Regions from separate parts of the Rhodococcus sp. PSi06 genome, predicted to be linked through region 1. Evidence: predicted binding sites of a transcription regulator. Region 1 holds the regulator's gene; each other region holds the start of a gene.
The links. Region 1 encodes LexA, which represses DNA repair genes until DNA is damaged. Its sites were predicted from a motif close to CGAACANNTGTTCG; they were not measured.
Positions count from the first base shown of each region.

Region 2: the regulator LexA is predicted to act here: its motif matches at 1,628-1,641, upstream of ACFI9K_RS18835 (HNH endonuclease signature motif containing protein).
Region 3: the regulator LexA is predicted to act here: its motif matches at 2,507-2,520, upstream of ACFI9K_RS10820 (HNH endonuclease signature motif containing protein).

Region 1 is NZ_JBHNYO010000005.1:264,773-268,831, forward strand. It holds gene ACFI9K_RS09380 (uracil-xanthine permease family protein) at 1-852, shown strand, start outside; gene ACFI9K_RS09385 (acyl-CoA dehydrogenase family protein) at 1,006-2,148, shown strand; gene lexA (transcriptional repressor LexA) at 2,241-2,918, opposite strand; gene ACFI9K_RS09395 (hypothetical protein) at 3,298-3,726, shown strand; gene nrdR (transcriptional regulator NrdR) at 3,827-4,059, shown strand, end outside.
Region 2 is NZ_JBHNYO010000014.1:149,115-153,173, reverse strand. It holds gene ACFI9K_RS18835 (HNH endonuclease signature motif containing protein) at 1-1,599, opposite strand, end outside; gene ACFI9K_RS18830 (hypothetical protein) at 1,781-2,119, shown strand; gene ACFI9K_RS18825 (YidH family protein) at 2,116-2,448, shown strand; gene fgd (glucose-6-phosphate dehydrogenase (coenzyme-F420)) at 2,608-3,621, shown strand; gene ACFI9K_RS18815 (nitroreductase/quinone reductase family protein) at 3,634-4,059, opposite strand, start outside.
Region 3 is NZ_JBHNYO010000007.1:32,801-36,859, reverse strand. It holds gene ACFI9K_RS10835 (molybdopterin-dependent oxidoreductase) at 1-319, opposite strand, end outside; gene ACFI9K_RS10830 (MbnB/TglH/ChrH family RiPP precursor modification enzyme) at 631-1,470, opposite strand; gene ACFI9K_RS10825 (TIGR04222 domain-containing membrane protein) at 1,467-2,366, opposite strand; gene ACFI9K_RS10820 (HNH endonuclease signature motif containing protein) at 2,537-3,820, shown strand; gene ACFI9K_RS10815 (lipase family protein) at 3,881-4,059, shown strand, end outside.

The DNA.
Region 1 (4,059 bases):
GGTGCAGTGGTGGTGTTGATCGGGCTCAATCTGGCCCCGGCTGCAACAACATCGTTCGAGGCGCAGCCCTTGATCGCCGCAGTGACGCTGGTTGCCATTCTGCTGGCCACTGCCGTAGGACCGGGGCTGCTGGGCAGGCTCGGGATTCTGCTCGGTGTCGTCGTGGGCTGGGTGTTCGCCGCCGTCACCGGCGGAATCGCGCAACCGCGCCTCGACGCTCTGAGCGCGGCGAGCTGGATCGGCCTGCCGGAGTTCCGTGGACCGTCGTTCGAGCTGTCGGTGATCCTGGTGGCACTGCCGGTGGTGATCGTCCTCGTCGCCGAGAACGTCGGACACGTCAAGGCTGTCGCCGCGATGACCGGCAAGAACCTCGACGACGTGGCCGGGGACGCGCTGATCGCCGACGGGTTGGCGACCACTCTGGCCGGAGCCGCCGGTGGCTCGGGCACCACCACGTACGCAGAGAACATCGGCGTCATGGCAGCCACGCGCGTCTATTCGACGGCCGCGTACTGGGTCGCCGCTGCCACCGCGATAGTGCTGGCGTTCTCTCCCAAGTTCGGTGCCCTGATCTTCACCGTCCCCGACGGCGTCATCGGGGGAGCGACCCTGGTCCTGTACGGACTCATCGGGCTGCTGGGCGTTCGGATCTGGACCGACGCCAAGGTCGACTTTGCCGATCCGGTCAACCTGATCGTCGTCGCCGCGGCGCTCGTCGCGGGCATCGGCGACCTCACGCTGTCGGTCGGATCGGTCGAACTGGGCGGGATCGCGTGGGGTTCGCTCGGCATCCTGCTCGGCTATCCGATCGTCTCGGCGCTCGCGAGAAGCACCGCGAACCGGCGGACTTAGCGGGGGCGGTCACGGATCGCGCACGTTTTGGTCATCGACCCCCGGTATACCGCGAACGTACTGTTGAACGGTGACGTCAGTCGCACCGACGACCGCGCTGTGACACCCCTTTCTCGTGGTCGACGACGGTGCGCATCGAACAAGGAGATCTGCGTGGACCGCACACTTTTCGAGCCCGAGCACGAGCTGTTCCGGGAGTCGTACCGGAAGTTTCTCGAACAGCACGTAGCGCCCAACCATGCCAAGTGGGAAGAGCAGAACATCGTCGACCGCGGTGTCTGGGTAGAGGCCGGCAAGCAGGGCTTCCTCGGAACTGCCGCACCGGAGGAGTTCGGCGGCGGCGGCGTCAAGGACTTCCGCTACAACGCCATCGTGACCGAGGAAACCACCCGCGGCGGCTACAGCGGCATCGGCTTCACGCTGCACAACGACGTCGTCGCGCCGTACTTCATCGAACTGGCCAACGACGAGCAGAAGCAGCGTTGGCTCCCCGGATTCTGCTCGGGTGAGCTGATCACCGCGATCGCCATGACCGAGCCGGGCACCGGAAGCGATCTGCAGGGCATCAAGACCAAGGCCGTGCGCGACGGCGACGACTGGGTCCTGAACGGATCGAAGACGTTCATCACCAACGGGATCAACGCCGATCTGATCATCGTCGTAGCGTGCACCGACCCCGAGAAGGGTGCCCAGGGCTTCAGCCTGCTGGTAGTGGAGCGCGACATGCCCGGTTTCGAGCGGGGACGCAACCTCGACAAGATCGGCATGAAGGCCCAGGACACCGCCGAACTCAGCTTCACCGACGTTCGCGTGCCCGCCGCCAACCTGCTCGGTGAAGAGGGCATGGGCTTCATCTACCTCATGCAGAACCTTCCCCAGGAACGCCTCTCGATCGCCGTGGTTGCAGCAGCGGCCATGGAATCGGCACTGGACATGACCATCCAGTACTGCCGCGACCGCAAGGCGTTCGGGAAGTCGATCGGCAAGTTCCAGAACACCCGATTCGTGTTGGCGGAGTTGGCCACCGAAACCACCGCCACTCGAATCATGGTGGACAAGTTCATCGAACTGCTCAACGAAGGCAAGTTGACAGTCCAGGAAGCCGCGATGGCGAAGTGGTGGACCACCGAGAATCAGGTCAAGCTGATCGACCGGTGCCTGCAGTTGCACGGCGGCTACGGCTACATGAAGGAATACCCGATCGCCAAGGCCTACATGGACTCTCGCGTCCAGACGATCTACGGCGGCACCACCGAGATCATGAAGGAGATCATCGGTCGCGGACTGAACCTCTGATTCGTCCGAACCTCCGATCGGTAGACGCTCGACACGGCAAGGGCCGCAGCACATGTGCTGCGGCCCTTCCCGTGTCACTGCCGAAGCAATTCCTACAGCTTGCGCATCACGGTGACTACCTTGCCGAGGATGGCGGCATTGTTACCAGGAATCGGCTCGAACAGTGGGTTGTGCGGCAGCAACCACACCTCACCCTTCGACCGCTTGAACGTCTTGACGGTGGCCTCACCGTCGATCATCGCGGCCACGATGTCTCCGTTGTCTGCCACGGACTGCTGGCGAACGACGACCCAGTCACCGTCGCAGATCGCTGCATCGATCATCGATTCACCGACGACCCTCAGCAGGAACAGCGAACCCTGACCGACCAACTCGCGGGGGAGCGGGAACACATCCTCGACGGCTTCCTCGGCGAGGATCGGTCCACCGGCGGCGATCCGCCCCAGCACCGGTACGAACGTCGGAGTCGGCAGGCGATCCTGATCCTCGGACGAACCGTCGACCGCAGCGGCAGCCTGATCTGCCTGCACCTCGTCGAGACCGCGAACGTCGACCGCGCGGGGGCGATTGGCGTCGCGCCGCAGGAATCCCTTCCGCTCCAGGGTGCGGAGCTGATGAGCAACGGACGACGTGGACGTCAGGCCGACGGCGTCCCCGATCTCACGAATGCTGGGCGGGTAACCGCGCTCGGTCACCGAAGCCCGAATGACCTCGAGTACCTTCCGCTGTCGCTCCGTCAGGCCGGCGCTGATGTCGGTGCCGACTTCCATGGCCTTGGGCGTCGGCTCCGCGGCGGGCTTCGCGGCCGCGGCCTTGGTGGTCGCGGAACCCGGCGTCTTCGAACCCGTCGTCTTGGAACCCGTGGTCGACCTCGTCGAGGTCTGGTCCTTCATGCTGTCGGCCTCCTGCTGATGTCCTGGATCCGGTCTGCGTGATGAATTCTGCGCGGACTGGAGTTGATGGTGTCGACTCGTGTGGCGTGTGGTTTCTGACACGAATCTAGCGTGTATCAGCTGTTGAATCAAACATCTGTTCGACTCGTGTCGCGTTTTCTACAGACTTTGTCGGAGGCTCGTGATAGAACTTCGAACAAGCGTCCATCGAACGCCTGATCGAAAAAGCGATCCAACGAGCGAAGACGAGGTTCCGATGACCATCACCACCGATCGCCCCACCACCGTAGGTGTCCGTACCCGGTCCACTGGCGTCGAGCGTCGTCGACGTGCTCGTCCCGCGCTGCGCAATTCCCCCGCGACGCGGACTTCTCTCCAGACGCGGAGTTCTCTCGAGACGCACGGAGCACAGACGTCAGCGTGCCTGCCGGTTCTGGAGCCGTCCTGGACCGACGTCACCGACCGCGAGGCCGCCGATCGCGCCTTCGACGAGACCTCGGCGCACTTCGCCGGTCAGCCGGTGCGGATGCGATCGCTGGTGCTGTGGATGCTGGCAGTCGTCGTCGTCGCCGGTGGCCTGATCGGAATCGCGAACGTGCGAGCCGCAACACCCGATGCGGGACAGCCTGCCGGTGTGGTCGAGGTTCACGATGGAGCTGTGGTCGAGTACGCGCCCGGCAGATGACCACCGGCCCCAGTGCACGCAGAATGACTGAGTATCCTCGACTGACTGCCCCGACACGAATGTTCGACGTCGGTGCATCGGCTACGACGGAGGCTCCCACATGCATTGCCCGTTCTGCAGGCACCCCGACTCACGCGTGGTCGATTCGCGTGAAATGGACGAGGGGCAAGCAATTCGGCGGCGTCGCTCATGCCCCGAGTGTGGTCGACGATTCACCACGGTCGAGGCTGCAGTGCTGGCCGTCGTGAAGCGCAGCGGGGTCACCGAACCGTTCAGCCGTGAAAAGGTCGTCAAGGGAGTACGTAGAGCCTGCCAGGGCAGGGATGTCGACAA
Region 2 (4,059 bases), on a different contig from region 1:
AGCGGAGGCCAGTGATCCCAGGCGGCGCTGATGTCGGTCAATGCTGGCAGCGGCGGTCGAGTCTAGTCCTGGTGCCGGGCCTTCGGCTGCTGGCGTAGCGGATGTTGTTGCGGGCGAGCGGTGTTCGCTATATTTCGGTGCAGGGTCAGGTGCAGGATTCGTCCAGTGCTCAGGTGCGCGTGGAGCTGAGGCGGGGACCGGCACTGCTGCTGCCTCTGGGTCGGCTCGCAGTATCGGATCCGATGGCGGGTCGGTCAGCGGTGCCGTAGCGCGAGTTGCTGCGTGTCTCCGAACGGGATCGGGTCTCTGTGGATGCGGGGTTGCTGACGGGGCGGACGCTGCTGCGGGTGCGGTCTCGCCGTTCTCCTCGGACCGGCCGTCCTGCTCGGTCTCGTCGTTGTCCTCGGTCTTGTCGTTGTCCTCGGACCGGCTGCCTTCCTCGGTCTGGTCGACTTCGTCTGTCGGTGCGACTGGTGCCGGTGCCGAGGTGTTCCCCGGCACGTGTGCCGGTGCAGGCGAACTGGTCGAAATCTGTTCGGTCGAGGAAGCAGCCTCTGCCCCAGAATTCGCCGCCGACCCTGTTTCATCAGAATCGGCAGCCGAACCTACGTTCGTGTGTGTGTCTGTCTCGGATTCTGTTGCCGTCCCTGAGTTTTCGTCGTTCGTGCGTCGTTCCCATTCCCCGGTGTCCGGGTTCTGGTGGGCGAGGCCGAGTTTCTCGGCGAGGGTGACGGCGTCGGTGAGCAGGATCTGCCACTGACTGTTGCGCGCCAACTCCCGCGCGAGGTCGGGGTCGATGGATCCGTGCCCGGCCAGGTACGCCGGATTGGCGAGTAGCCCGAGGAGGGTGGCGATGTCGACGGTGATCATCGTCAGCGGCACCCGACGATCCGGCAATGCTGCATCGGCTTTCGGGCAGTCCTCGCGTTGGCATCGGCACACCAGTCGGGGTACGCCGTGCATGCGGGCCATGAACGCATCACACAAACGTTCCTGCTTACCGCGCGGATCTTTCGGGCAGAGCGTGTCGGCCATCTCCTCGAGCAGCTGCCACGCCGCAGCAGCTTCGGGGGCGGTCAGTTCCGCTCGGATGCGCGCCAATTCACCGGCGGGGCTGTAGGAGACATGCCGGAATCGTTTCGCGAACTCCCGTAGTGCTGCTGCTTCCTCCGGTGCCACTCGCAGCAGGATGTCCCAGATCTCTTTCTCCAGGGGACCGGGCGAGGACCGTCGGGCCGCTTCGACGATCTCGTCCTCGACGGAGATCACGATGTCGTCCGAGAGGTTGTCGAGGATTCGGCACACCGTCCGAATGCGCGGGAGGTCGATTTCCCCGGACTCGAATGCCTTCTTCACCAGGGGGAGGCGGGTGTGCAGGGCGACCCCGACCGAGACATACGCCTCGGCGACCGTCGCCGAGCAGCCCAACGCGACGGCCATCTCGGTGCGTCCATATCGGCTGTAGTGCTTGTGCTTGGAATCGTGGGTGATCCACTCGCAATGCACCCGGTAGCACGCGGCTATCTTGCGGGCGGCCTGCCGATTTTCCTCCCGCGCAGCAGCGACCAACGCATCCACTGACACGGTCGGTACGGCCATGATCTTCACCCCCCGGTGACCCGAAACAAGAACACATGTTCGAACAAAAAGAACAGTAACTCGACCCACCGACAGAAAAGTGAAGCAAACAGCACGGGACCGAAAGCGGCTATGAATCGGCGAGATGCGCGAAATCAAGGCCGCCGTTGTGCACTCACGTCTCGGAGATTTATCGTTACCTGTGCAAATAAATCGCGACGTCATCTATGACGACGGGCTGGTTCTACTCGACCAGTTCGGCGTCACGCTGAGGCACTACTACTTCCCCCTCGCCACGAAGAAGTTCGTCCCCTACGGCGACATCCGCGCCGTCGACACCGCCGTGCTGGGCAACTGGAACGGACGTTGGCGGCTGTGGGGCGCCTCGACAACAGACCAGTGGCTCCCGCTGGACGTCCTGCGTCCCAAGAAGGACACTGCAGTGGTGCTCACCATTCGCCGCATCTCTCTGGTCTTCACCCCCGACAATCCTGAATTGGTTGCCCGTCTCATCCGCGAGCGCATCACCGCTCCCGCGTGACTCGCCCCGACGAGCGATTCACTCTGGCCAGTGAACGCACCTTTCTTGCCTGGCTACGCACCTCACTCGGCTTGCTCGCGGGCGGGATCGCCATCGTTCACCTGGTTCCGGAGTTCAGCACCGGCTGGGTGCGCACCGCACTCGGACTGATCCTCATCGCACTGTCCGCCGCCGCACCCGTGGTCGGACTGCGGAGATGGATGCGGGTGCGCGCCGCCCTCGAAAGTGGAGCGCCGATGCCGGAATCCCGTGACCTGTGGATTTTCGCGGTCGGAATTGCGGCCGTCGCGGTACTGGCTGCCGTGGTCACGGTTCTGGGGATCCAGTAGCGGGAGTGGAGCCTGCGGAATGACCCTTGGGCGGGGAGTGCAGCCTACGGAATGACCCTCGGGTGGGGAGTGGAGCCTGCGGAATGACCCTAGGGGCGCAGCGCCAACCGCTACGGGTGCACAATCGAAGTACTAGACGACCAACGACAGGAGTTCGGCGTGGCGCAGGGTCTCAAGCTCGGGTACAAGGCATCGGCGGAGCAATTCGGGCCGCGGGAGCTCGTCGAACTCGGTGTTCTCGCCGAGCAGCACGGTATGGATTCCGCGACCGTCAGTGACCACTTTCAGCCGTGGCGTCACGAGGGCGGTCACGCCCCGTTTTCGCTGGCCTGGATGACCGCCGTCGGTGAGCGGACGAAGACGATTCAGCTCGGTACTTCGGTGCTGACGCCGACGTTCCGCTACAACCCGTCGGTCATCGCGCAGGCGTTCGCCACGATGGGATGTCTCTATCCCGGACGCATCATGCTGGGCGTGGGAACCGGCGAGGCACTCAACGAGATCGCTACCGGATTCACCGGCGAGTGGCCGGAGTTCAAGGAACGTTTTGCACGGCTGCGTGAGTCGGTGCGCTTGATGCGCGAGCTCTGGCTCGGCGATCGCGTCGACTTCGAGGGGGAGTACTACACCACCAAGGGCGCGTCGATCTACGACGTTCCCGAGGGCGGCATCCCGGTCTACATCGCGGCCGGCGGACCCGTCGTCGCGCGGTATGCAGGGCGCGCGGGCGACGGCTTCATCTGTACCTCGGGCAAGGGCATGGAGCTCTACACCGACAAGCTGCTTCCAGCCGTCGAAGAGGGCGCGGGCAAGGCAGAGCGCGATGCGGGCGAGATCGACAAGATGATCGAGATCAAGATCAGCTACGACACCGATCCTGAACTGGCACTGGAAAATTGCCGCTTCTGGGCACCGCTGTCGCTGACGCCGGAGCAGAAGCACTCCATCGACGACCCGATGGAAATGGAGAAGGCCGCCGACGAGTTGCCGATCGAACAGGTCGCCAAGCGTTGGATCGTCGCATCGGATCCGGACGAAGCCGTCGAGAAGGTCAAGCAGTACACCGACGCCGGCCTGAACCACCTGGTGTTCCACGCACCCGGCCACGATCAGAAGCGGTTCCTCGAACTGTTCGAGAAGGACCTCGCGCCGCGCCTGCGCAAGCTCGGCTGAGGTCCCGAGAGGCTAGCGATCGGCCGAGAGCGCGAACAATCGCATGTCTCGGTCGGTCCTGGTTTCGTACTCGCCGTAGACCTCGACCATCGCGTCGAACTGTCGGTAGATCCGCGCTTTTTCGTCGCCGGTGATGCGGGTGGCCGTCACCGGAATCTTCTTGCCGCCGATGGCCACGACGGCCTTCGGATCGGCCAGGAGATTGGACGTCCATGCCGGGTGGTGTTGCTGGCCGAAATTCGATCCGACGACGAAGATCTTGTCGCCCTCGCGGTAGTACAGCAGCGGACTCGTGCGGGGCTTGCCCGATTTGCGGCCGGTGGTGGTCAGCAAGACCACCGGTGCCGCGATGGGGCCGAGGACGGTGAAGCGGCCGTTCGACTTCGTCAGCAACCACCGGTCGACGCCCGCGAGGTTCCTGATCATCCAAGAACCGGG
Region 3 (4,059 bases), on a different contig from region 1:
TGGGCATCACCGACCACAGTTTCGCGATCACGAGCGGCACGATGATCAGACCCAACCCGACGTGTAGGCCTTGCGTGAGCTGGTACAGCCAGGCCGGATCGGTGGGCCAGTCGAAGAACGGCAACCGCAGCCAGCCGACGGCTCCTGGCCGGGCCTGGCCGAACTGGGGGCCATAGGCAATGTACGAGAGAAGGCCGGTCACGATGACGATCGGTAGGGCAACGAGCAGCACTGCGCCGAACAGTGACGTCAACCACGTGCCGCGCAGTGGACTGCGAAAGCGCGCGAGCGGGTTACGGTCGTCGGCCATGTAGGGCATTCGCTGCCCCTCCGATGTCGGATGTGTCGGGGTCAGCTCCCGGGCATCACGCATCGCCTCGTAGAACGCGCGGGTGTCGGCGCTGGTGGACACTTTGGGACGGGTAGCGGCCCATCGGTGGAAGAGCTCGTCGTACCGATCTCCCAGCGCCGACGGCAGAGCTGGGTACTGGGCCGCGATCTCGGCTGCCCGCTTGCGCAGGAGGGCAGTTCGAGCGGTGTCGATGGTGGCCGGATCGAACCCCGGGGGCAGCGGGTCACCTGCCACGAGCGCCCGGATGAGCTCTTTCTGGCGGCGGGCCAGCTCCTCGCTCACACCGCCGGGCCCAGCACGCGCTCCGGGGTGATTCGTGTCAGTCCTGCCGAATCGGCGATCGCGTCGAGTTCGTCCAGTAACTCGACCTCGGGTGGGTAGTGTCCGTCACGCTCGAGCGTGAGTGGGGCGCGGTGCCCGGCTGCGGTGAACGTTCGCAGTAGCTCGAGCACCTCCTCGGGAACCGCCGCGGTGTGCGAGTCATGGTAGACGCCCTCGATAACTGTGCCTCCCGCAATGTGGCAGTAGGCAATTCGGTCCAGAGGCAGCCGGGAAAGTTCGGTCCAGGGGTCACGGCCTCGGTTGCGTGCGTTGGCGTAGACATTGGCGATGTCCAAGACCAGGCGGACTCCGGTGCGTTCGACGAGTTCGGCGAGAAACTCGCTTTCGGTCAGCTCGTCCTCCGGCCAATCGAAGAGGGCCGCAATGTTTTCCACCGCCAGCGGAACGGTCAACCCGTCCTGTGTCCGCGCGATGTTGCCGATCAGCACCGTCAAGGCGTCGCGGGTCCGCGGCATCGGAAGCAGATGCCCGGCCTCGATTCCGTCGGCTCGAACGAAGGCGATGTGTTCGCTCACGATCGGGGACCCGAGCAGCGAGGCCACCCGCTGCAGATTTGCTATTCGATTGTGCTCCACCGGCTCGGCACCGCCCAGCGACAAACCGATTCCATGGGTGATGACAGGGACGCCCAACGCGGTGAGGCGCTCCGGGACGTGGTCTCCGATCGACTCGGCAATCACCTCGCAGAACGCAAGCCCCGTCAATTTCGAGATAATTCCCGAAACCTCGGAGCGCCAACCGATTCCGAGCCCGACCGGCACGGTCTCGGTACTCATCCGCCGCACCCGCCGCCGCCACAGCCGCCGCCTCCGCAACTACTGCCGCCGCCGTCGCCCCCGCTGCTACCACTTTCGCCGCCGAAGCCGAACGATGCCGCACCGCCGGCATGTGCGGTGCCGTAGCTGAGCGCGCCGGCCATGGCTGGATCGAGCACCATCAGTGCTCCTGCTCCGAAAAGAGCAGCCGACATGCCCGCACGCGACGGCCCGTATGCGGTGAACGACGGTCGCGAGCGCGGAGAGAGGTAGTCGTTCTCGACGCGTAGTCGGCGGAGCTCCGAATCCCCGAGGGCGGTACGCCGTGGTCTGCGGACGGCAACGGGGAGCAGCGCGAGCAGCACGAGAACGATTCCGACGAGGAACCACACCGGCTTATTGTGTGCACTGCCAACGACGATACGAACGATGCCGACACCGGCGACGAACAGGATGGGGAACGCTCGCGCAAGCATCGGACGCTCTGCCGAGCCATGCATCAAGCCTTCGTCGACGAGCGCACTGCGCAGCTGCGCGCACGACCCGGACATGTTCGTCACCAACCGGGATCGAACCAGAGGTGCCTTCCCGCTTCCGAGGCGTTCGAGGACGGTTCGGGTGAACCAGTCCAGATGCGTCCGCTCGGTGGCGGTCAGTGAGCGCCGCACTCTGCCCCTCGAGTCGATCACGTCCGCACCGCGCAGAATGGCCAGTGACGCCATCACCGCCTGGGTGTCGTTGGTCAGTGCCCCGACCTCGGGCGGCGTGAGCACCCGTCCGGTCGGAGAGGCGGGAACGGACCGGTGTGCGGCGATCCAGTTGCCGGCCACCGTGAGAACCACTGCGAGGAACGCGGCCAGCAGATACCACCGCAGGAACTCTGCGCTGGGAATGCCCCAGGTGTCGGTACTGTCCACGGCTGCACCACCCTTCGGTCGGATCCAGCATCTGGTGTCAGTATCGGGCCCCGCGGCGAGAAAGCAAGAGAAAAAACGTCCCCGCGGGGACGGGTCGGTCCACGGAAAGTGTTTCTGTCGGTACCCTGTCGTACCTTCATCGAACATGCATTCGATGAATGGGGGCGTTCATGATCGACATGTCCGAGCAGGCATCCGAGGCGGGGCGGATCGAGACGAAGGAAATCGAGACCGAAATCTGCGCTTTGGCAGGTCAGATCGCGGCAGCATCGGCTCAGTATCTGATCTTGGTGGGTGAGTTCGACGCAAGGTGCGGCTGGGCGGGATGGGAGGTCAGGTCGTGTGCGCATTGGTTGTCCTGGCGCGCTGGAGTCGATCTGCACACCGCTCGTGAGCAGGTACGGGTGGCCAAAGCGATGCGAGATTTGCCGTTGATCACCTCGGCTTATCTGAGCGGAACCGTCTCCTACTCGAAGGTGCGGGCGATGACGCGGGTGGCCACGGCCGAGAACGAGGCGTCGTTGCTGCAGAAAGCGCTCGATGCCCCCGCCGCGCACATCGAACGGCTCTGCCGTGGTCTGAAGAAAGCGATGCGCCCGACCAGGGGCAACGGTGTCGCCATGGATCCGTCCGTGGGGCGGTGGCGCTGGGACGAGGACGACGGGTCGCTGGTACTCACGGCGCGGTTCCGTCCGGAGGACGGCAAACGGCTTCTGGCCGCGTTGACCAGGGCCGAATACGAGCGGACCCGAACCGAAGACGAAGCGGACGCCGATCGGGCCGCCCCTGCGCCTCCCAATCCGGTCCCGGCAATGATCGCGATGGCGGAGATGGTGTGCGATGCGCTGGACTCGCCGGTTGTTTCGCCTGCCGCGGAGGTGCTGGTGCACATCGGCGGCATCGACGAAGCAGGTCATGATCATGCCCATTTCGACGACGGCCCAGGGCTGGACGACGAGACTTTGGCTCAGGTGCTGTGCTCTGCCGTCATGCGGACGATCGGGCACGGCCGCCTGGGCAAAACCGTGCGGTGGAGTCCGACTGCCAAAGTTCCGAGCCGAAGTCAGTTGCGCCAGTTGATTATTCGAGACCGCTGCTGCACGGCTCCCGGTTGCGGGCGCACTCGATTTCTGCATGCTCATCACGTCACCTACCGCTCACGGGGAGGCGCGACGTCACTGGACAACCTGGTCTTGCTGTGCGGCGAACATCATCGCGCACTGCACGACGGCTACTTCTTCGTAGATGCCCTGGGGGATCAACGTTTCTCGTTTCATCACCCTTCGGGAATCGCGATGATTCACGCGCCGGCGATGTCCGGTGACGCCGACGAACTTCGACGACGGTACGGCGATATCGCACCCGACGCCATCGATCCGAACTGGGGCGGAGAAGGCCTCGACCTGAGCTACGCGACCGATGTTCTGATCACCAACTGGCAGCAGGCTGCATGAAATGGGGCGATACAGGGCAAGTTAGTGTGACGGAGAGACTCGGACAAGAAGCGGTGGGATATGAGCGTCGACAGATCGATGGAGGACGAACAGTCCTGGCCGATGGAACGGTGGCCCAGCTGCGACGACGCGACCAGGCCCGAGGACGATCCGTTCTACGCCGCGCCCGAGGGATACGAAGCGGCTCTGCCCGGCACGGTTCTCAAGGTACGACCGGTCGAGGTGGCGATGTTCGGACG